DNA from 4 places in the Chelatococcus daeguensis genome. Region 1 is predicted to be linked to each of the others. Evidence: predicted binding sites of a transcription regulator. Region 1 holds the regulator's gene; each other region holds the start of a gene.
The links. The regulator PhoB, encoded in region 1, activates phosphate uptake and scavenging genes when phosphate is short. The targets are predictions, from matches to a motif close to TGTCATNNANCTGTCAT.
Positions count from the first base shown of each region.

Region 2: the regulator PhoB is predicted to act here: its motif matches at 3,626-3,642, upstream of BOQ54_RS10580 (RNA degradosome polyphosphate kinase).
Region 3: the regulator PhoB is predicted to act here: its motif matches at 2,034-2,050, upstream of phnC (phosphonate ABC transporter ATP-binding protein).
Region 4: the regulator PhoB is predicted to act here: its motif matches at 1,532-1,548, upstream of ugpB (sn-glycerol-3-phosphate ABC transporter substrate-binding protein UgpB).

Region 1 is NZ_CP018095.1:521,140-526,712, reverse strand. Features, by position in the region: gene argF (ornithine carbamoyltransferase) at 1-836, opposite strand, end outside; gene BOQ54_RS02420 (aspartate aminotransferase family protein) at 836-2,035, opposite strand; gene BOQ54_RS02415 (GcrA family cell cycle regulator) at 2,407-2,952, shown strand; gene phoB (phosphate regulon transcriptional regulator PhoB) at 3,043-3,744, opposite strand; gene phoU (phosphate signaling complex protein PhoU) at 3,783-4,502, opposite strand; gene pstB (phosphate ABC transporter ATP-binding protein PstB) at 4,532-5,350, opposite strand; gene pstA (phosphate ABC transporter permease PstA) at 5,383-5,573, opposite strand, start outside.
Region 2 is NZ_CP018095.1:2,234,627-2,240,199, reverse strand. Features, by position in the region: gene purM (phosphoribosylformylglycinamidine cyclo-ligase) at 1-999, opposite strand, end outside; gene BOQ54_RS10595 (CDP-alcohol phosphatidyltransferase family protein) at 1,163-1,693, shown strand; gene BOQ54_RS10590 (AI-2E family transporter) at 1,753-2,847, shown strand; gene BOQ54_RS10585 (DnaA ATPase domain-containing protein) at 2,856-3,542, shown strand; gene BOQ54_RS10580 (RNA degradosome polyphosphate kinase) at 3,681-5,573, shown strand, end outside.
Region 3 is NZ_CP018095.1:2,320,913-2,326,485, reverse strand. Features, by position in the region: gene BOQ54_RS11005 (alpha/beta hydrolase domain-containing protein) at 1-1,294, shown strand, start outside; gene BOQ54_RS11000 (DapH/DapD/GlmU-related protein) at 1,304-1,924, opposite strand; gene phnC (phosphonate ABC transporter ATP-binding protein) at 2,092-2,907, shown strand; gene phnD (phosphonate ABC transporter substrate-binding protein) at 2,970-3,896, shown strand; gene phnE (phosphonate ABC transporter, permease protein PhnE) at 4,075-4,959, shown strand; gene phnE (phosphonate ABC transporter, permease protein PhnE) at 4,956-5,573, shown strand, end outside.
Region 4 is NZ_CP018095.1:279,656-285,228, forward strand. Features, by position in the region: gene BOQ54_RS01255 (sigma factor) at 1-260, opposite strand, end outside; gene BOQ54_RS01260 (fumarylacetoacetate hydrolase family protein) at 286-1,464, opposite strand; gene ugpB (sn-glycerol-3-phosphate ABC transporter substrate-binding protein UgpB) at 1,614-2,927, shown strand; gene ugpA (sn-glycerol-3-phosphate ABC transporter permease UgpA) at 2,995-3,879, shown strand; gene ugpE (sn-glycerol-3-phosphate ABC transporter permease UgpE) at 3,892-4,743, shown strand; gene BOQ54_RS01280 (allantoate amidohydrolase) at 5,047-5,573, opposite strand, start outside.

The DNA.
Region 1 (5,573 bases):
ATCACCTCGTCCGTCACCTCCTCGCCGCGGTGCGCCGGCAGGCAGTGCATGAAAATGGCATCCCTGGCGGCAGCGGCCATCAGCTTGCCGTTGACCTGATAGGGCCTCAGCAGGTTGTGGCGGCGGCCTTCGTCCTCGTCACCCATGGACACCCAGCAGTCGGTGACTACCGCATCGGCCCCCTCCACTGCTGCGAAGGGGTCGCTCGTGACATTGACGCGCGCGCCCTCCCGCCGGGCGAAGGCGATGACCTCCTCGGGCGGGGCGAGCTCCGGCGGGCTCGCGATGTTGAGCGTGAAATCGAGCCGCGCCGCGGCGTGCACCCAGGAGGCGAGCACGTTGTTGGCATCACCCGACCAGGCGACCGTGCGGCCCGTGATCGGGCCGCGATGCTCTTCAAAGGTCAGCACGTCGGCCATGATCTGGCAGGGATGCGAACGCTTCGTCAGCCCGTTGATCACCGGCACGTCGGCATGGCGGGCGAGCTCCAGCATCGCCTCGTGATCGAGGATGCGGATCATGATGGCATCGACATAGCGCGACAGAACGCGCGCCGTATCGGCGATGGTCTCGCCGCGGCCAAGCTGCATCTCCTTGCCCGTCAGCATCAGGGGCTCGCCACCGAGTTCGCGCATGGCGAGGTCGAAGGAGACGCGCGTGCGCGTCGACGGCTTGTCGAAGATCATGGCCAGCACCTTGCCGGCGAGCGGCTTCTCCTTCGGCGGCTGGCCTTTGCGGCGCCCGGCCTTCAGCGCGGCGCTGGCGTCGAGCACCTGGCGCAGGTCGTCTTGCGTGAAATCGGTGAGGTCGAGGAAGTGGCGCACGGAGCCGCTCATCACGCCGCTCCCTTCTCGACCGAGCGGGCGGCCTCGACGGCGGCGGCGGTCGCCTCCAGGCGTTCCAGCGCCTCGCTCACCTCGGCCTCGCCGATGGTGAGCGGCGGCAGCAGCCGCACCACGTTATCGCCGGCGCCGATGACGATGAGCCTGTTGGCCCGCGCCGCATCGACGAATTCCGTGTTCGGCACGGCGAGCTTGAGGCCGAGCATCAGCCCCTCGCCGCGCACCTCGGCGATGACACCAGGATGCCTGTCCTTGAGCGCGGCAAGGCGCTGCTTGAGGAGCAGGCCGGTCCGCGCCACCTGATCGAGGAAGCCGGGCGCCAGCACCACGTCGAGCACCGCATTTCCGACCGCCATGGCGAGCGGATTGCCGCCGAAGGTTGTGCCGTGAACGCCATAGGTCATGCCGCTCGCCGCCTCGGCGGTGGCGAGGCAGGCACCCATGGGGAAGCCGCCGCCGATGCCCTTGGCCACCGCCATGATGTCCGGCGTGATGCCGGCCCATTCGTGCGCGAAGAGCTTGCCCGTGCGGCCGACGCCGCTCTGCACCTCGTCGAGGATGAGGAGGAGGCCCCGCTCGTCGCAGAATTTGCGCAGGCGGCGCAACGCCTCGGGCGCGACGGCGCGGATGCCGCCCTCGCCCTGGATCGGCTCGATGAGGATGGCGCCGGTCTGCGGGCCGACGACGGCCTCGAGCGCCTCCCAGTCGCCGAAGGCGACCTGGTCGAAGCCTTCGACCTTGGGGCCGAAGCCCTCGAGATATTTCTTCTGGCCGCCGGCGGCGATGGTCGCCAGCGTGCGGCCGTGGAAGGCGCCCTCGAAGGTGACGATGTGGAAGCGCTCGGGCTGGCCCTTGGACGAATGGTAGCGCCGGGCCATCTTGATGGCGCATTCCAGCGCCTCGGCGCCGGAATTGGTGAAGAAGACATTGTCGGCGAAAGTCGCATCGACCAGCCGCTGGGCGAGCCGCTCGCCCTCGGGGATGCGCACGAGGTTCGACGTGTGCCAGAGCTTGCCGGCCTGCGCGGTCAACGCCTCGACGAGATGCGGATGGCAATGGCCGAGGGCGTTGACAGCGATGCCGGCGCCGAAATCGAGGTATCGCTCGCCGCTTCGCGTCACGAGCCACGCGCCCTCGCCCTTCTCGAATTCGATGTCGGCCCGCGCATAGGTCTGCAGAAGCGGCGAAGTCACGTCTCTCGTCTCCGCGATGAGGCGCCGGCCTGCCGCCGGACGCCTCGGATTTTCCCGAAAATCAAAGTGCCGCCCGGGCAGGGGCGGCACCGTCCACAATTTTAGATGGGTCACAGGGACTGTCAATTCAATCGCATTGATACGATCGATCAGCCGGCGCCCGATTGCTGTCACGATCTTGGGGAAAACGCAGATCGGCCGGCGCGAAGCCTTGCTCGTGCCTTCCCTCATATTGTAGCTTCCGAGCCACAGACCACGACATATCGTGTGGCCAATTCCCTATCGGCGCTACCTGCAGCAGGATGCGACGAGGCAAGAGCCTCTTTCGCGCTCCCCTTGCGCGCGCCGGAACGAGCCGGGCGGAGAGAGCGATGAGCGATCAGAGCAATACCTGGAGCGACGAGCGGGTGGAGCTGCTGCGCAAGCTCTGGACCGAAGGCCTTAGCGCCAGCCAGATCGCCGCCGAGCTCGGCGGCGTGACGCGCAATGCCGTCATCGGCAAGGTGCATCGCCTCGGGCTTTCCGGCCGCGCCAAGTCGGCGGCACCGGCGGCCTCCCGGCCGCGGAAGGCCGCGCACACACGCAGCCCGAGCCATCCTATGACGCAGCCATCGGGCCAGACCGTCGTGCGCGGCAACACAGCCCTCGCCGCGGCGCCCGAGCTCGAGACCGAGGCGGTGCCGCAGGAACAGTTCCAGCCCCAGGACGAGGTGGTCGTGCCGCTGAGCGAGCGCGTGACCATCATGGAGCTGCGGGAAGCCATGTGCCGCTGGCCGATGGGTGACCCGACGACGCCGGACTTCCGCTTCTGCGGCGCGCGCTCCCTCCTCGGCATGCCCTATTGCGCGCACCATGCGCGCATCGCCTACCAGCCGGCGGCGGACCGTCGGCGCGAGAAGAAGGTGATGCGCTCCTGACCGGGGACAGAAGCGGCCAGCAAAGAGGCCGGAGCGGGCCGCTCCGGCCTCTTTGCTGGCCGCACCGGGGGATGGCGGCAGCATCGCGCTTCACTCCGCGTGCGAAAAGGTCTCGTCGAAGGAATAGCCGGCGCCGCGCACCGTGCGGATCGGGTCCGGCTTGCGGGCCCGGTTGATGGCTTTGCGCAGGCGTCCGACATGCACGTCCACCGTGCGCTCGTCGATATAGACGTCGTGGCCCCAGACGCCGTCGAGCAACTGCTCGCGCGTGAAGACACGGCCGGGGCTCTGCATCAGGAACTCGAGCAGCTTGAACTCGGTGGGGCCGAGGTGAAGCTCGCGGCCAGAACGGCGTACGCGCCGGGTCTCGCGGTCGAGCTCGATATCGCCGGCGGTGAGCACGGTGGCCACATGGCCCGGCTTGGCGCGGCGCAGCAGGGCACGCACGCGCGCCAGGAGCTCCGGTACGGAGAAGGGCTTGACGACGTAATCGTCCGCGCCGGTCGCGAGACCGCGCACACGCTCGCCCTCCTCGCCCCGGGCGGTGAGCATGATGACGGGCAGCCGTTCCGTTTCCCGGCGGGCACGCAAGCGCCGGCATAGCTCGATGCCGGACAGTCCCGGCAGCATCCAGTCGAGCAGCACGAGGTCCGGGACCTGCTCGCGCAGGCGCACCTCGGCCTCGTCACCGCGCGCGACGGCATCGACGGTATAGCCTTCGGCCTCGAGGTTGTAGCGTAGGAGGAGTGTGAGCGGCTCTTCGTCTTCGACGATGAGGATACGGGGTCCCATCGGTCCTTCCGTGGTGGACGCTGGCGCGTGATCGACACTTACTGCCGGCCGGAGACCGGCACGGTGGTGAAGCTCGAGTCGTCGCTCTTCGGCCGTTCGGCGGCGAGCGGCTTTCCGGTGACAAGATAGTGGATGGTCTCGGCGATGTTGGTGGTGTGGTCGCCGATGCGCTCGATGTTCTTGGCGAGGAACAGGAGATGCGTGCAGAAGCTGATGTTGCGCGGGTCTTCCATCATGTAGGTCAGCAGTTCGCGAAAGATCGAGGTGTAGAGCGCGTCGATGCGATCGTCGCGCTGCCACACGTCGAGCGCGCGGGCCGTGTCCTTCTGCGCATAGGCGTCGAGCACATCCTTGAGCTGGGCCTGCACGAGGTCGCTCATGTGCTGCACGCCACCGACGATCTTCTGCGGCTGCATCTCGTTGCTGATGGCGACGACACGCTTGGCGGTGTTCTTGGCGAGGTCGCCGACGCGCTCGATATCGCCCGCCACGCGGATGGCGGAGACGATCTCGCGCAGGTCGACCGCCATCGGCTGGCGCTTGGCGATGGTGAGCACGGCGCGTTCCTCGACGTCGTGTTGCAGGGCATCGAGCCGCTCGTCGACGGCGATAACCGCCTGGGCGAGGGCTGCATCGCGCCGCACGAGGGCTATCGTCGCATCGCCCAGCATCTTCTCGGCGATGCCACCCATCTCGGCGATCTTGCTGCGCAGGGTATCGAGCTCGACGTCGTACGAGCTGACGATATGATCGGTCATCGTCGGCAATCCTTGTTGCTGCGGCAGCCTCAGCCGAAGCGCCCAGTGATGTAGTCTTGCGTCCGCTTGTCCTGCGGCGCCGTGAAGATCTGCTCCGTCGGCCCCTCTTCCACGAGCTTGCCGAGGTGGAAGAACGCCGTGCGCTGCGAGACGCGGGCCGCCTGCTGCATCGAGTGCGTGACGATGACGATGGTGTAGTTCTCGCGCAATTCGTCGATCAACTCCTCGATCTTTGCCGTGGCGATGGGATCAAGCGCCGAACACGGCTCGTCCATGAGGATGACCTCGGGATTGACGGCGATGGCACGGGCGATGCACAGGCGCTGCTGCTGGCCGCCGGAGAGGCCGGTGCCCGGCGAGGCGAGACGGTCCTTCACCTCCTCATAGAGACCGGCGCGCTTGAGGCTCATGGTGACGACCTCGTCGAGGTCGGCCTTGGAGCTCGTGAGCCCGTGGATGCGCGGCCCGTAGGCGACGTTCTCGTAGATCGACTTGGGGAAGGGGTTCGGCTTCTGGAACACCATGCCGACCTTCGCCCGCAACTGCACCGGGTCGAGATTCCGGTCATAGATGTCGCTGCCGTCGATCTCGATGCGGCCGCTGACGCGGCAGATCGATATCGTGTCGTTCATCCGGTTGATGCAGCGTAGGAAGGTGGACTTGCCGCAGCCGGACGGGCCGATGAAGGCGGTGACCGCCTTCTCAGGAATGTCAATCGAGACATCGTGCAAGGCGTGCTTGTCGGCGTAATAGACGTTGACCTCGCGGGCCACGACCTTCGTCGCTGCCTCGTCCGCGACTTCGGCCACCGTGGCCTTCGCCAGCTCGATGTTCGGCATCGTCGTCATCATTGAGAACTCCCTTCGGCCCGCGACGCGGCTCACCAGCGGCGCTCGAAGCGGCGGCGCAGCAGGATGGCAAGACCGTTCATGATAAAGAGGAAAGCGAGCAGAACCAGGATGGCGGCGGCGGTCTTGGCCTGGAACAGCGGCTCCGGCAGGTCCGACCACAGGTAGATCTGTACGGGCAGCGCCGTCGCCGCATCGGTGATTGAGCCCGGTACGTCGACGA
Region 2 (5,573 bases), 1.7 Mb from region 1:
GACCGTCTCGCCGGCGTCGGCGAGGTGGCCGACGACAGCATCGGCCTCGTCCGCCGCGGCGATGACGACCATGCCGATACCGCAGTTGAAGGTGCGCAGCATCTCCGCCTCGGCAATGCCGCCCGCATGGGCCAGCCAGCCGAAGACCGGCGGAGCCGCGATGGCGGAGAGGTCGAGCCTGACGCCGAGCCCTTTGGGCAGGACGCGCGGGATGTTGTCCGGAAAGCCGCCGCCGGTGATGTGGGCGAGACCCTTGACGGCGGCGCCGGCCTTCAGCGCGGCGAGGACGGAGCGCACATAGATGCGCGTCGGTGCCAGCAGCGCCCGGCCGACGGGCGTCCCGGGCGCGAAGGGGGCATCGTCCTCCCAGCCGAGGCCAGTGGTCTCGACCACCTTGCGCACCAGCGAGAAGCCGTTCGAGTGAACGCCCGAGGAGGCGAGGCCGAGCACGACGTCGCCCGCGCCGATATCGGGCCGGGGCAGGAGCGTGCCGCGCTCGGCGGCGCCGACGGCGAAGCCGGCAAGATCGTAGTCGCCCTGCGCATAGAGGCCGGGCATCTCGGCCGTCTCACCGCCGATCAGCGCGCAGCCGGCGATGCGGCAGCCCTCGGCGATGCCCTTGACGATGGCGACGCCCGCCTCCGGCTCGAGCTTGCCGGTGGCGTAATAGTCGAGGAAGAAGAGCGGTTCGGCACCCTGCACCACGAGGTCATTGACGCACATGGCGACGAGATCGATGCCGACGGTGTCGTGGATGCCGGTGTCGATGGCGATCTTCACCTTTGTGCCGACGCCGTCGTTGGCCGCAACGAGGATCGGATCGCGAAAGCCTGCCGCCTTCAGATCGAAGAGGCCGCCGAAGCCGCCGATCTCGGTGTCGGCGCCGGGGCGCTTCGTGGCGCGCACGAGCGGCTTTATGGCCTCGACCATGGCGTTGCCGGCATCGATGTCGACGCCGGACTGGGCATAGGTGAGACCGTTCTTCGGGGGCTTCTGCATCGTGACCAGGCTCCGGGGCGCGCGCCGCACGCTCTTTAAGTCCGGGCAGTACGATGCCGGGCGCCGCTGTGCAAGACCCGACACGGGCCCTTGGTGCTTCCGGGGCTCGCACAGCGCGGTCGCGCTGCCTAGATTGTGGGCATCCTCGTCACGACCTGCCACCATGACCCTGCCCAATCTCATCACGATCGCCCGCCTCATCCTCGTGCCCGTCGTCATCGCCATGATCGGTTCGGGACAGTGGCTCGCGGCCTTCGTGCTCTTCGCCGTCGCCGGCCTTTCCGACGCGGTCGACGGCTTCCTCGCGCGGCGCTTCGGCCTGCAGAGCGAACTCGGCGCCTATCTCGACCCGCTCGCCGACAAGGCGCTGCTCATCTCGATCTACGTGAGCCTCGCCGTCGTCGGCGTCCTGCCGGGGTGGGTTGCGATCCTCGTCGTCTTCCGCGACATCATGATCCTGATGGCGATCGTCCTCTCGTGGCTCATGGCGCGGCCGCTCGCCATCCGGCCGCTGTGGGTCAGCAAGATGACGACCGTCGCGCAGATCGGCTTTGCCGGCCTCGTGCTCGGCGCAAGGGCCTTCGGGCTCGATCTCGCCGTTGTCCACGATCTTGCGCTCGCGGCCGTGGCGCTCTTGACGCTGCTGTCGGCGGGCGCCTATCTCGCTCTGTGGCTGCGGCATATGGCCACGTAACCGCGCCCGGTAAGGGTCCGCAAGGAACAGGCGCTGCCGCCGGCAGCTCGGGATATCGCATGATCGCGCAGCGGCAGGTCGTCTTCTGGTTGGTGGCTCTGATCCTCGTCGTCACGGGACTCTACGTGCTGCGCGACATGTTGCTGCCCTTCGTGGCGGGTCTGGCGCTGGCCTATCTGCTCGATCCGCTGGCGGACCGGCTGGAGCGGATCGGCCTCGGCCGGTTGTGGGCGACGCTCCTCATCCTCGGCATCTTCATCCTCCTCTTCATTGTCGCGCTCGTCCTGCTCGTCCCCATTGTCGCCAACCAGCTCGCTGCCTTCATCGGCAAGCTGCCGGAGACGGTGTCGCGCCTGCAGCAGCTGGCCGCCGAGCAGGGGGGCACGCTGCTGGAGCGGCTCGGCGGCCCTGCCGTGCTGCAGGACGTGCAGCAGTCCCTCGGCAACGTCGTCTCGGAGGGGGCGCGCTGGCTCGGCGCCTTCCTGCAATCGCTGTGGTCGGGCGGGCAGGCCATCGTCAACGTCTTCGCCCTGCTCGTCGTGACGCCGGTCGTCGCCTTCTACCTGCTCGTCGACTGGGACCGGATGATCGCGACCCTCGACAACTGGTTGCCGCGTCGGCACGCGCCGACCATCCGCCAGCTCGCCCGCGAGATGGACGGGGCAATCGCCGGCTTCATCCGCGGCCAGGCGCTGGTGTGCATCATCCTCGGCACGTTCTATGCCGTCGGCCTCTCGCTCATCGGCCTCAACTTCGGGGCGCTCATCGGGCTTGGGGCCGGGCTCATCAGCTTCATCCCCTATGTCGGCTCGCTGACTGGCCTCGTGCTCTCCGTCGGCGTCGCCATCGTGCAGTTCTGGCCCGACTACATCATGATCGGCGCGACCCTCGCCATCTTCTTCGCCGGCCAGTTCCTCGAGGGCAACATCCTGTCGCCCAAGCTCGTCGGTCATGCGGTGGGGCTGCACCCGGTCTGGCTGATGTTCGCGCTTTTCGCCTTCGGCTCGCTGTTCGGCTTCGTCGGCCTTCTCCTTGCCGTGCCGATCGCCGCGGCGCTCGGCGTCCTCGCGCGCTTTGCCGTGCGGCAGTATCTGGCAAGCTCGCTCTATGACGAAGGCCTGCCGCCACCGCCCCGGCCGGAGACGGACGCGTGAGCCGGCCCATGGCGGACAAGCCCCGGCAACTGCCGCTCGATCTGGCGCTGATGCCACGCTACGGGGCGGAGGATTTCCTCGTCAGCCCGTGCAACGAGGCCGCTTATGCCCTGATCGAGCGTTGGCCCGACTGGCCGCATCCCGTCCTGCGCCTCGTCGGACCGGAGGGGGCGGGCAAGACGCATCTTGCCGTCATGTGGGCCGAGCGCGCCGGTGCGACTGTCGCCGATGCCGCCGCCGTGACGCTTCCGGCCGTGCCGGAGCTTGCCGGCGCACCGGCTCTGGTAGTGGAGGATTGCGACCGCAGCCCGCTCGACGAGCATGCCTTCTTCCACCTCCTCAACGCCCTGCGCAGCACCGGCAGCAGCCTGCTCTTGACAGCGCGGACGGCGCCGGAGGCCTGGGGCCTTGCCACGCCGGACCTCCTCTCGCGCCTGCGGCAATCGCCGGCGGTCGACATCGGCGCGCCGGACGAGGCGCTCCTGCGCGCCGTCCTCGTCAAGCTTTTCGTCGACCGGCAGCTCGTCGTCGATACCAATGTGGTCGAGTCCATCCTGCCGCGCATGGAGCGGTCGCTCGCCGCTGCCCAGCGCCTCGTCGCCGCCCTCGACCGGGAGGCCTTGAGCCGCGGCCGGCGCATCACGCGCCCGCTCGCCCTTGCTGTCCTCGCCACGCTCGCCATGGGCGAAAGCTGACGCCTCCGTGAAGGTTGCATCCCGGCCGTGCCGGTGGGAGGCTGAGGTGCGGCGTGGTAAGCCGCCGGGCGCCGCATCCGGGCCGTCATGCGTCTGTCTTGGAATGGACGCACAAGGACGAGCCAGGGCGGCAACGACATGACAAGGGAGCGGACGGTGAACCTCGAGGCGATCAAGCCGGCGGGCGGCCAGAGCGAGGCGGTGAAGCTCGATCAGGGCGAGGCCGTTGCGGCCGAGGCGGCCGTTGCCGAGGCGCTGCGCCAGTCGCCCGAACGCTTCATCAACCGCGAACTGTCCTGGCTGCAGTTCAACCGCCGGGTGCTGGAGGAGGCCTCCAACAAGCGCCATCCGCTGCTGGAGCAACTGCGTTTCCTGTCGATCTCCGCCAACAATCTCGACGAGTTCTTCATGGTGCGTGTCGCGGGCCTGCGGGGCCAGGTGCGTTCGGGCGTCATGACGCAGTCGCAGGACGGGCTGACGCCGGCCGAGCAGCTGATGCGCATCGGCGCCGAAGTGTCGGTGCTCGCCAGCGACCAGCAGCGCCGCTGGCGCGAGCTCAGGGACGAACTGCTCGAGAACGGCATCGTTCTCGTCGATGCCGGACAACTGACGAGGGCCGAGCGGCTGTGGCTCGACGATTATTTCCTTCACCACGTTTTCCCGGTGCTGACACCGCTCGCCGTCGATCCGGCCCATCCGTTCCCGTTCATCTCCAACCTCGGCTTCACGCTGGCGCTGGCACTCTTCCGCCAGAGCGACAACCGCTCGCTCAATGCGCTGATCCGCGTGCCGAGTCGGGTGGAGCGCTTCGTACGCCTGCCGGATTTCGCCGAGACGGGGGCCCAGCGCTTCATCGCGCTCGAACAACTCATCGTCCTATTCACGGCCAAGCTCTTCCCCGGCTACACGGTGAAGGGACAGGGGGGCTTCCGCGTCATCCGCGACAGCGACCTCGAAATCGAGGAAGAGGCGGAAGACCTGGTGCGCCTGTTCGAATCGGCCCTCAAGCAGCGTCGCCGCGGCAGCGTCATCCGACTCGAGGTCGAGGCGGCCATGCCCGAGGGGCTGCGTGCCTTCGTCGCCGACGAACTCAATGTGACAACGGACGAGATCTTCGTGGTCGAGGGCATGCTGGCGCTCAACGAGCTCAGCCAGCTCGTCGGGCTCGACCGGCCCGACCTCAAGTTCAAGCCCTACAACCCGCGCTTTCCCGAACGCATCCGCGAGCACGGGGGCGATTGCTTCGCCGCCATCCGCCAGAAGGACATCGTCGTCCACCACCCCTACGAATCCTTCGACGTGGTGGTGCAGTTCCTGCAGCAGGCGGCACGCGATCCCAATGTGGTGGCCATCAAGCAGACGCTCTACCGCACCTCGTCGGACTCGCCCATCGTCAAGGCGCTCGCGGAGGCGGCCGAGGCCGGCAAGTCCGTGACGGCGCTCGTCGAGCTCAAGGCGCGATTCGACGAGGAGGCCAACATCCGCTGGGCGCGGGACCTCGAACGGGCAGGAGCGCAGGTGGTCTTCGGCTTCATCGAGCTCAAGACCCACGCCAAGCTGTCGTCGGTGGTGCGCCGCGAAGGCGGGCAACTCGTCACCTATTGCCATGTCGGCACGGGCAACTACCACCCGATCACGGCGCGCATCTACACCGACCTGTCGTTCTTCACGGCCGACCCCGTCATCGCGCGGGACGTTGCGCGCATCTTCAACTTCATCACCGGCTATGCCGAGCCGGCCGAGCTTGAGCGCATGGCCGTGTCTCCCGTGACGCTGAAGGCGCGCCTCCTCAAGCATATTGAGGAGGAAATCGCCCATGCGAAGGCCGGCCGCCCGGCCCAGATCTGGGGCAAGTGCAACTCGCTGGTCGATTCGACGATCATCGACGCGCTCTACGAGGCGAGCCGGGCCGGCGTGCAGGTCGACTTCATCGTGCGCGGCATCTGCTGCCTCAGGCCCGGCATTCCGGGCCTGTCGGAGAACATCCGCGTCAAGTCCATCGTCGGCCGCTTCCTCGAGCACAGCCGCATC
Region 3 (5,573 bases), 1.8 Mb from region 1:
CTCCTTCACCTATCTGAGCCCGACCCGCATCGAGATTACGAAGGCGCCAGGCTTCGATGCGGGCGCCATCTACGAGTTCATCTACACGGCGAAGAACCCGAAGGTCATGGGCCTCGGCTTTGCCGCCGTGCGCGACCTCGTCTCCTTCCTGCGCTACGAGGGCGCGGCGCCGGACGGGAGCGCCAATCCTCTCGCCACGGACGGCGCGCCGGCCTTGAAGGCCGCCTATGCCATCGGCATCTCCCAGAGCGGCCGCTTCCTGCGCGATCTCCTCTACCAGGGGTTCAACGACGACGAGAGCGGGCGGCCCGTGTTCGACGGCCTGATGCCGCATATCGCCGGCGCGCGCAGAACCTTCACCAATGCGCGCTTCGCCCAGCCGGGCCGCTATTCGCGCGATCACGAGGACCATCTTTATCCGGGCGACGCCTTCCCGTTCTCCTATGCGACGAGCCTCGATCCGATCGGCGGCACCACGGACGGCATCCTGAAGCGCTGCGAGGCCGCCGGCTCCTGCCCCAAGGTGATCCAGACCGACACCGACACGGAGGCGGTGCAGGCGCGCCTGTCGCTCGTCGTCACCGACACGGCCGGCAAGCCCCTGGCGCTGCCGGAGAACGTGCGCGCCTATTACTTCGCCGGGCTGCCGCACTTCACGCCCTTCGGCGCCAAGTCCGCGCCGGTGGCGGCCTGCCAGCTGCCCTCGAACCCGCTGCAAGCGGGCGCGCCCATGCGCGCGCTGCTCGTCGCGCTCGACGCCTGGGTAACCGAGGGCCGGGAGCCGCCGCCGAGCCGCTATCCGGGCCTGGAAGAAGGCACGCTCGTCGCGGCGCAGGAGGCCGGCTACGACGGTATACCAGGCCTGAAATTCGCGGGCGAGCACAACGAAAAGTCACTCGTCGACCACACGCGAATGCCGCCCGTCGCCGGACCGGCCTATCCCGTCTTCCTGCCGCGCGTCGACGCCGACGGGCATGCGGTCGCAGGCATCCGCCTGCCGGTGATCGAGGCGCCGACGGCGACCTATCTCGGCTGGAACCTGCGCAAGGCCGGCTTCGCCGAGGGCGCCATCTGCGGCCTGACCGGCTCCGAAATCCCGCTCGCCCGCACCAGGGCGGCGCGGCAGGAGGCCGGCGACAGACGCCTGTCGCTGGAGGAGCGCTACCCCGATCATGCCGCCTATGTGGCGGCGGTCTCCGCCGCGGCGCGCAAGCTCGCCGACGAGCGGCTGATGCTGCCGGCGGACGCGGATGCGATCGTCCGCGCGGCAGAAGCCTCCGACGTGGCCCGCTGAGGGGGCGGATCAGGCGCCGTATTTTTCGAGGAAGGCCTCGACCGACAGCGCGCGGAAGTCGGGCAGGGCGGCGTGCAGGCGCTCATGGCTCCAGTCCCACCAGGCGAGCGCCATGAGCCGCTCGGCGACGGCGGCCGGGAAACGGGGCCTGATGGGCCTTGCCGGCACGCCCGCGACGATGGCGTAGGGCGCGACGTCCTTCGTGACGACGGCGCCGGAGCCGACGACGGCGCCGGTGCCGATCGTCACCCCCGGCATCACCGTGACGCCGTGGCCGATCCACACGTCATGGCCGAGGGTGACGGGCTGGGCCCGGCGCCAGTCGAAGAACCCGCTCTCGTCCTCCTCTCCCTCGAAATAGGCCGAGGCGCGGTAGGTGAAGTGGGACTGACTCGCCCGCCACATGGGGTGGTTGCCCGGGTTGAGCCGCACCTGGGCGGCGATGGAGCAGAACTTGCCGATCGTGGTGTAGATGACGTCGCCGTCGTTCACGATGTAGCTGTAGTCGCCCATCGTCGTCTCGACGAGGCTCGTGCGCGCGCCGACTTCCGTGTAGCGGCCGAGCGTCGAGCGCAGCACGCTGGCGGTCGGGTGGATCGTCGGCGTTTCGCCGAGGCGCTTGCCCATCATTCGTCTCCCGGGAGGTGGCGCGCAGGTTTCGTGTGCCGATGTGACGTTGTTGTGACGGTATCAACAGTATTGAAAAGTTGTTAGATGGCAAATTGATCAATTTATTGATTGTCATGATAGTGTCGTCTGCTCGATCTAGATAACGCAGCAATCGTGGAGGTTGCTGCATGCTGGTTCTCGAAGGTGTCAGCCGACGTTTCGGTGCGAAGACGGCTGTCGACAGTGTCGAGCTGACCGTGGTTCCCGGCTCGTTCGTGGGCGTCATCGGCCGCTCCGGCGCCGGCAAGTCGACGCTGCTGCGCATGATCAACCGGCTCGTCGACCCGAGCGACGGGCGCATCCGCTGCGGCGATGTGGACGTGACGGGCCTCAGGGGGCGCGAGCTGCGCGACTGGCGGGCGCGCTGCGCCATGATCTTCCAGCAGTTCAACCTCGTCGGCAGGCTCGACGTGCTCACCAACGTGCTCATGGGCCGGCTCAATGCCGCGCCCTCGGCGAAATCCCTCGTGCGCCTGTGGGCGCCGGAGGACAAGGCGATCGCGCTCGCGGCGCTCGAGCAGTTCGACATCGCCGGGCTCGCGGCGCAGCGCGCGGATTCTCTGTCCGGCGGCCAGCAGCAGCGGGTGGCCATTGCCCGCGCGCTCGCGCAGTCGCCCGAGATCATCCTGGCCGACGAGCCGATCGCCTCGCTCGATCCGCGCAACACGCGCATCGTCATGGACGCGCTGCAGCGCATCAACCGCACCTACGGCATCACCGTCATCTGCAATCTGCATTCGCTCGAACTGGCGCGCGGCTACTGCGATCGTCTGGTCGGCATGGCCGCGGGCCGCGTCGTCTTCGACGGCCTGCCGGAAAGCCTGACCGACGACGTGGCGCGCGAGCTCTACGGGCTCGAGGCCGCCGACGTCATCGGCGAGGGCGCAACGTCCTCGGCCGCCGCCGGATGGGGCGCCCGTTCCCCTGTCGCGATCCCGGCCTGAGCGCCGCGATGGACGCCGGCGCAGCGATCCGCGCCGGACCTTACTCTTGAGGAGAGACCACGATGTTGAACCGCCGCGCCCTCATCGGTGCCGCCGCCGCGTCCTTCGCCTTCGCCGGCATGGCCCAGATTCCGGCCTTCGCTGGGGACTGGAAGGCGAAGTATCCCGAGCTCATCTTCTCTGTCGTGCCGGCCGAGAACGCCTCGGGCGTGAACGAGCGCTACGACGACTTCGTCGCCTATCTGTCGAAGGAACTCGGCGTGCCGGTGAAGCTGCGCATCGCCAACGACTATGCCGCGGTCATCGAGGGCCAGAAGGCTGGCAACATCCACATCGCCTATTACGGCCCGGCCTCGCTCTCCCGCGCCGTCAAGGTGACGAACGGCGGCGTCGAGCCCTTCGTGACGACGATCAACTCCGACGGCACGGTCGGCTATTATTCCGTCGCCTATGTGAAGGCGGACAGCCCCTACCAGTCGATCGACGACCTCAAGGGCAAGAACCTCGGCCTCGTCGATCCCAACTCGACTTCGGGCAACAACGTGCCGCGCTTTGCCCTCGACAAGCAGGGCATCGATCCCGAGCAGTTCTTCGGCAAGGTGGTCTATGCTGGCAGCCACGAGAATGCCGTTACCGCGCTTGAGCAGGGCACGGTCGACGTCGCCTTCAACTGGTGGAACTCCGAGAACGATTCCAACCTGACGCGCATGGCCAACAAGGGCATGGCCAAGAAGGAGAACTTCCGGATCATCTACAAGTCGGACCTCATCCAGGGCTCGCCCTACGCCTATCTGACCGACCTGCCGGCGGACCTCAAGCAGGCCATCGCCAAGGCCTTCCAGGAGGCGCCGCAGAAGAACAAGGCCGCCTTCGACAAGCTCTCCGACGGCAAGGACAAGGGTTTCGCGCCGATCACCACGGAGGACTACAAGGCGACCATCGAACTCATCGAGTTCGTCGACCGCCTGAAGCGCAAGAAGGCGTCCTGAGCGCATCCGTTCGGCAGGCCATCCCTGCCGCCCATCGCGCATTCCATCGTCATGGCCGGGCTTGTCCCGGCCATCCATGGCCTTCGACGGCGCTTGCGGTCAGGCGTGGAGGCCCGCAACAGGGACGGGCATGACGGTGTGCTGCCTCCGGCCCACCGGCTGACAAAGCAACCATCTCATGTCGCACGTCATCGCCCGTCTGCCTGAGCCGCGCCTGCGCGCGCTCGAAGATGCCTACGGCGCGGCCGTCGCCGCCAAGCGCCGGCAGGTTCTTCTCGGCGGCCTCATCCTTGCCGCGCTCGTCGGCCTGTCCGCCTGGGCGGGCGAGGTGGACCTTGCGAAGTTCTTCGCCAATCTCTGGCGCTTCCCGAGCTACATCGGCGACATCGTGCCGACGCTCCGGCTCGCCCATCTCGGCGAGGATCTCGCCGAGTGGTATTGGGGGCTCGGCTACTGGCTGCGGCTCATGGGCGAGACGCTGCTCATAGCCTATCTCGGCACCATGCTCGGGGGGCTCTGCGCCATCAGCCTCTGCTTCCTTGCCGCGGCCAATCTCTCGCGCTCGGCGCGGGTGCGCTGGCTGGTGCGGCGTGTGCTCGAATTCTGCCGCACGGTGCCGGAGATCGTCTTCGCGCTCATCTTCGTCGCGGCCTTCGGCCTAGGCCCGGTGCCGGGCGTGCTCGCCATCGCGATCCACACGACCGGGGCGCTCGGCAAGCTCTTTTCCGAAGTCGTCGAGAACATCGACATGAAGCCGGTCGAGGGCGTCTCGGCCACCGGCGCGACCTGGCTGGAGACGGTGCGCTTCGCCGTGCTGCCGCAGGTGCTGTCCAACTTCGCCAGCTATGGCCTCCTGCGCTTCGAGATCAACGTGCGCGGCGCGGCCGTGATGGGCTTCGTCGGCGCCGGCGGCATCGGCCAGGACCTCATCGAATCCATCCGCAAGTTCTACTATTCCGACGTCAGCGCCATCCTCCTCATCATCATCGCCACCGTCATGGTCATCGACCTTGCGACCGAGCGGCTGCGCCATGCGCTGATCGGCATGGAGCGCCGCTCATGAGCGCGACACGGACACAGCGTTTCGAGGCCGAGGCGCTCGCCGGCCTGAGGGGGCTCGCGGCGCGCCATCCTTCCATCTTCCGCGTGAACTGGCCGCGCCGGCTGCTGAGCGTCGCGATCGTCGCCGTGCTCGCGGGCCTGTTCGTCTCGGGCTTCTGGGCGCTCGGCTTCTCCTTCGCCCGCATCGCCGGCGGCCTTGACAAGCTCGTCGAGTTCGCCGGCTTCATGCTGCCGCCGTCGCCGGGCAGCTACGCGACTTTCCTCACCTATCTCATGGCGCTGGCGCAGACGCTGGCGATCGCCTTCCTCGGCACGCTGACGGCGGCGATCCTTGCCTTTCCCTTCGGCTTCCTCGCGGCCAAGAACGTCATCCCGAACGTATTCCTCCATTTTTCGCTGCGTCGCGGGCTCGATGTGGTGCGCGGCGTCGACGTGCTGATCTGGGCGCTCATCTGGATCAATGTCGTCGGGCTCGGGCCCTTCGCCGGCATCCTCGCCGTGGCGACGAGCAATTTCGGCGAGTTCGGCAAGCTCTTCTCCGAGGCCATCGAGGCGATGGACAAGAAGGCCGTGGAAGGCGTCGCCTCGACCGGCGGCGGCAAGCTGCACCAGGTA
Region 4 (5,573 bases), 240 kb from region 1:
GCGGCCCGCAGCCGGTCGATGGCGAGCCGGCTCGTCACCGTGACGAGCCAGGCCTGCGGACTGTCGATTGTTCCGCCGGCGGCATGGAAACGAAGGAAGGCATCCTGCACCACGTCCTCGGCATCGCTCATCGTGCCGAGCATGCGATGGGCGATGGCAAGGAGCCGCGGCCGCACGGCGAGGAACGCGGCCGCTCCATCGTCTGCGATGGCATCGCCGGCGGCGTTCCCGGAGGCTGGCGGTCGGCGGTGCTGGTTCACGTCCGGTTCCGGTCCGCGGGGCGGCTCAGAGGAGGCCGCGCTTGGCGAGGTTGCGCATCAGCTGCCCGGTGCCGAAGGTCCACGGTGCGCAGTCCTGGCTGTGGCGCATGCGGTTGACGAGGCTGCCAAGCTGCGGGGCGGCGATGGTGACGACGTCGCCCACCTTGTGGGTAAAGCCCTTGCCCGGCGCATCGCGGTCCTCGACCGGCGCGAAAAGCGTGCCGAGGAAGAGCACCGCCCCGTCCGGATACTGGTGATGCCTGCCGATCATCTGAGCCGCGAGGTCGGCCGGGTCTCGGCTGATCTTCTCGATGGTGGAGAAGCCCTCCATGCGGAAGCCATCCTCGCCCTCGACGGTCAGCGTCACGTGCATGCGGCGCACGTCGTCGAGCGAGAAGCCGTCGTCGAAGAAGCGCAGGAAGGGGCCGACCGCACAGCTCGCGTTGTTGTCCTTCGCCTTGCCGAGGAGCAGGGCCGAGCGGCCCTCGACGTCGCGCAGGTTGACATCGTTGCCGAGGGTGGCGCCGACGATGCGCCCGTCCGAGGCGACGACCAGCACCACCTCGGGCTCGGGATTGTTCCAGGTGGAGATGGCGTGGATGCCGGCATCCGCTCCCGTGCCGACGCTCGACATGGGCTGGGCCTTGGTGAAGATCTCGGCATCCGGCCCGATGCCAACCTCTAGATACTGGCTCCAGGCGCCCTGGGCCACGAGCACCTCCTTGAGGCGCATGGCCGCGGGCGAGCCGGGCCTGAGGCGGGCGAGGTCATCGCCGACGAGGCGGTTGATCTCCTCGCGGATGGCCGCCGCGGCGTCCGCATTGCCGCGCGCGCGCTCCTCGATGACGCGCTCCAGCATGGAGACGGCGAAGGTCACGCCCGCCGCCTTCACCGCCTGCAGGTCAATGGGCGCGAGGAGGTAGGGCCGGGTGGAATCACGCGTCGCCTCCACGGAATTGGCGAGGATGGCCTCGAGCGGACCCAATGATTCGCCCTTGGCGTCGCGCAGGGCGGCCGCAGGTGCGGAAGTTTCGCATAGGTCGCGCATCGTCGCGAAAGCGCGGCTGATATCGAAAACCTCGCCATCGCGGACGGTCACCACCGAAGGGCCGGCAACATCGGGCCGGAAGACGCGGCCGGCCAAGGCGGCCCTCGCAAAATCGGTCGGCAGGGTGGTGGCTGTGGAAAGGGTCAGGCCCCCCATGGATGCGCTCCTCGCTGAAGACTCAAATTTCGTTTCGCTTGCGTTTGTCGTCGATTATTCATTGAACTGTCATGTCATTGTCATGCTATGCTCGCTAGCAACGAAGAGAAGGGTCCCCGAGGGGGGCTCCGGGAGATGGGGAGGCTATCATGGCATCTCGTATTGTAACCATGGCAAGTGCGGCGGCTTTCATCGCCGCGGCAGGACCGGCTGCTGCCCAGACTGAAATCCAGTGGTGGCATGCCATGTCGGGCGCGCTCGGCGAGAAGCTCGAGAAGATCGCCAGCGACTTCAACGCCTCGCAGAGCGAGTACAAGGTTGTCCCGGTCTTCAAGGGCAGCTATCCGGAGACCATGACGGGCGCCATCGCTGCCTTCCGCGCCAAGCAGCACCCGACGATCGTGCAGGTCTTCGAGGTCGGCACGGCGACCATGATGGCGGCCAAGGGCGCCGTCTATCCCGTCTACAAGCTGATGGCCGACGAGAACGAGCCGTTCGATCCCAAGGCCTACCTGCCGGCGGTGACGGGCTACTACAGCGACACGCAGGGCAACATGCTGTCGTTCCCGTTCAATTCATCGACGCCGATCCTCTATTACAACAAGGATCACTTCAAGAAGGCCGGCCTTGACGAGAACACCCCGCCCAAGACCTGGCCGGAGGTGGAGGAGTTCGCCAAGAAGCTGCAGGCGGCGGGCATCGCGTGCGGCTTCACCACCCAGTGGCCGTCCTGGGTCCATGTCGAGAACTTCTCGGCCATGCACAACATCCCGCTGTCGACCGAGGCCAACGGCTTCGGCGGCCTCGGCACCGAGCTCAAGATCAACAACCCGACGCTCGAGAAGCACTGGACGGCGCTGGTCGACTGGCAGAAGTCGAAGATCTTCGACTACGGTGGCCGCCAGGGCAAGTCGGATCCCAAGTTCCTCTCCGGCGAATGCGCCATGACCTTCGCCTCCTCGGCGGCGCGCGCCAACATCATGGCCAATGCCAAGTTCGGCGTCGGCTACGGCATGCAGCCCTACTGGCCGGACGTGCAGGGCGCCCCGCAGAACTCCATCATCGGCGGCGCGACGCTCTGGGTCCTCGCCGGTCGTCCGAAGGAGGAATACAAGGGCGCGGCGAAGTTCTTCGCCTATCTGTCGAAGCCCGAGGTGCAAGCCTGGTGGCACCAGCAGACCGGCTACCTGCCGATCACCAAGGCCGCCTACGAGCTGTCGCAGAAAGAAGGTTTCTATGAAAAGAACCCGGGTTCCGACATCTCGATCAAGCAGATGAACCTCAACCCGCCGACCGACAACTCCAAGGGCCTGCGTCTCGGCAACTTCGTCCAGATCCGCGACATGATCGAGGAGGAACTGGAGAACGCGCTAACCGGCAAGAAGTCGGCGAAGGACGCGCTCGACGCGGCGGCGAAGCGCGGCAACGAGCTGCTCCGCCAGTTCGAGAAGTCCAACTCCTGAATAATGTAATGTAGAATGGCGGCGCCCGGACTGCATCGGGCGCCGCCCTGTTCCTTCTGGGGGGCCGATGCAGGCAAAACGGGTCACCTTCGGCGGCGGCATCGTGCCTTATCTGCTGCTTGCGCCGCAGCTTGCCATCACCATCATCTTCTTCCTGTGGCCCGCTGGCCAGGCGCTCTACACCTCGCTCTTTGCCGAAGACGCCTTCGGCCTGTCGCGCCAGTTCGTCGGCCTCGCCAATTTCGTCGCCCTGTTCGAGGATCCGAGCTACCGGTCGAGCTTCGCCATCACTGTGGTCTTCTCCGCGTCGGTCGCGGCCATCTCGCTCGGTCTCGGGCTCCTCTTCGCGCTCGCCGCTGACAAGGTGGGGCGCAAGGCGATGGTCTACCAGACGCTGCTCATCTGGCCCTATGCCGTGGCCCCGGCGGTCGCTGCCATCCTGTGGTGGTTCATGTTCGATCCGTCGGTCGGCGTGGTGGCGCGTGGTCTGCGGGCCATCGGCATCTACTGGAACCACCACCTCAACGGCACCGATGCGCTCATCATGGTCATTCTCGCCGCCTCGTGGAAGCAGGTGAGCTACAACTTCCTATTCTTCCTCGCCGGACTGCAGGCCATTCCGCGCACGCTTGTGGAGGCGGCGGCGCTCGACGGGGCGGGCCCCTGGCTGCGTTTCCGCAAGATCGTCTGGCCGCTGCTCGCGCCGACGACCTTCTTCCTGCTTGTCGTCAACATCGTCTACGCCTTCTTCGACACCTTCGGCATTATCCACGCGACGACCGGCGGCGGGCCCGGCCAGTCCACCACCATCCTCGTGTACAAGGTGTTCAAAGACGGCTTCGAATCGCTCAATCTCGGCGCTTCCGCCGCTCAGTCGGTGGTGCTGCTCGTCATCGTCATCGGCCTGACGGCGCTGCAGTTCCGCCATATCGAGCGCAAGGTCCATTACTGAGGGGGCGGGGACATGGTCGAATCCGGCCGCAAGCTGACTTTCGCCGCCCATGCGGCGCTCATCCTCGGCGTTGCCGCCATGGTGCTGCCGGTGTGGCTCGCCTTCGTGGCGTCCACCCATCCCGGCACGGACTTCCTCACTGGCCGCATCGGCTTTCTGCCGGGTGCGGCCCTCATCGCCAACTACAAGGAGGCGCTGTTTACCGGCTCCAGCGTCTCCGGCTTTCCGCCCGTCGGGCCGATGCTGTGGAACAGCTTCGTCATGGCCATGGCGATCGCCATCGGCAAGATCGCCATCTCGCTGCTGTCGGCCTTCGCCATCTGCTATTTCCGCTTCCCCTTCCGGGTCACGGCTTTCTGGCTCATCTTCATCACGCTGATGTTGCCGGTCGAGGTGCGCATCCTGCCGACCTTCGAGGTCGTGGCCAATCTCGGCATGCTCAACAGCTATTCGGGCCTCGCCATTCCGTTGATCGCCTCGGCGACGGCGACGTTCCTGTTCCGTCAGGTCTTCATGACTATACCAGACGAATTGACGGAAGCGGCGCGCATCGACGGGGCGGGGCCGCTACGCTTCTTCTGGTCCATCCTGATGCCGCTGTCGCGCACCAATATTGCCGCGCTTTTCGTCATCCTCTTCATCTACGGCTGGAACCAGTATCTGTGGCCGCTGCTCGTCACCACGGATCAGAGCTATTACACCATCGTCATGGGCATCCAGCGCCTCGCGGCCGCGGCGGCCGAGGCCGATCCCGTATGGCACCTCGTCATGACGACGACCATCCTCGCCATGCTGCCTCCCGTCGTGGTGGTCATTGCGATGCAGCGCCTCTTCGTGAAGGGGCTGGTCGAGACGGAGAAGTAGGCGGCGGCCCCGGCGGCGGGGTGCCGGCACGCGCCCCTCCCGACCGACCGCACGACCGTGGGCCATGAAAACGCGGATGGCCGGCTTGTGCATTGCGTGGATGCGAAGAGCGCGTAATCCGCACCGCTCGTCATGGCCGGGCTTGTCCCGGCCATCGACGCGTTTGGCGTTGCTCGCACTTTCAAGGTGCGGATGCCCGCAACAAGCGCGGCCATGACGACGGGACCGATGACAGACCGCTGACGAAGCACCTTTATGCGTTTCTAGCCGGACAGGGCGGCAGGTCCCAGCCGTTCCCTGCCCTCACCCGTTGTGCTCGGCAAAAGCCTTGATGGCGTCCACAAGGACGCGCACGGCGACATCCGCGTCGTCGACGGTGATCGACTCAGCCGGATTGTGACTGATGCCGCCTTTGCAGCGCACGAAGACCATTGCCGAAGGGCACAGGCGCGCCATGGCCATGGCGTCGTGGCCGGCACCCGACGGCAGGTGCCGCGCGCCGATGCCCTGGCCCGTGACGGCCGTCTCCAGCGCGCGCATCAGGCCGGCGTCCATGGCGGTGGCAGGGGCGTCGAAATAGAGGTCGAGATCGAGCGCCACATGGCGCCGGGCGGCGATGTCGCGCATCTCGGCCACCATTTCCTCGACAATGGCGTGGCGCACGGGATCGTCCGGCGCGCGCACGTCGAGCATGAAGTCGACGCGGCCGGGAATGACGTTGGAGGCGTTGGGCGCCACCTTGGCCATGCCGATCGTCGCGACGGTCGAGGGATCACGGGCGCCGATGCGTTCGACGGCGAGGTTCATCTCGCTCAGCGCGGCGAAGGCAT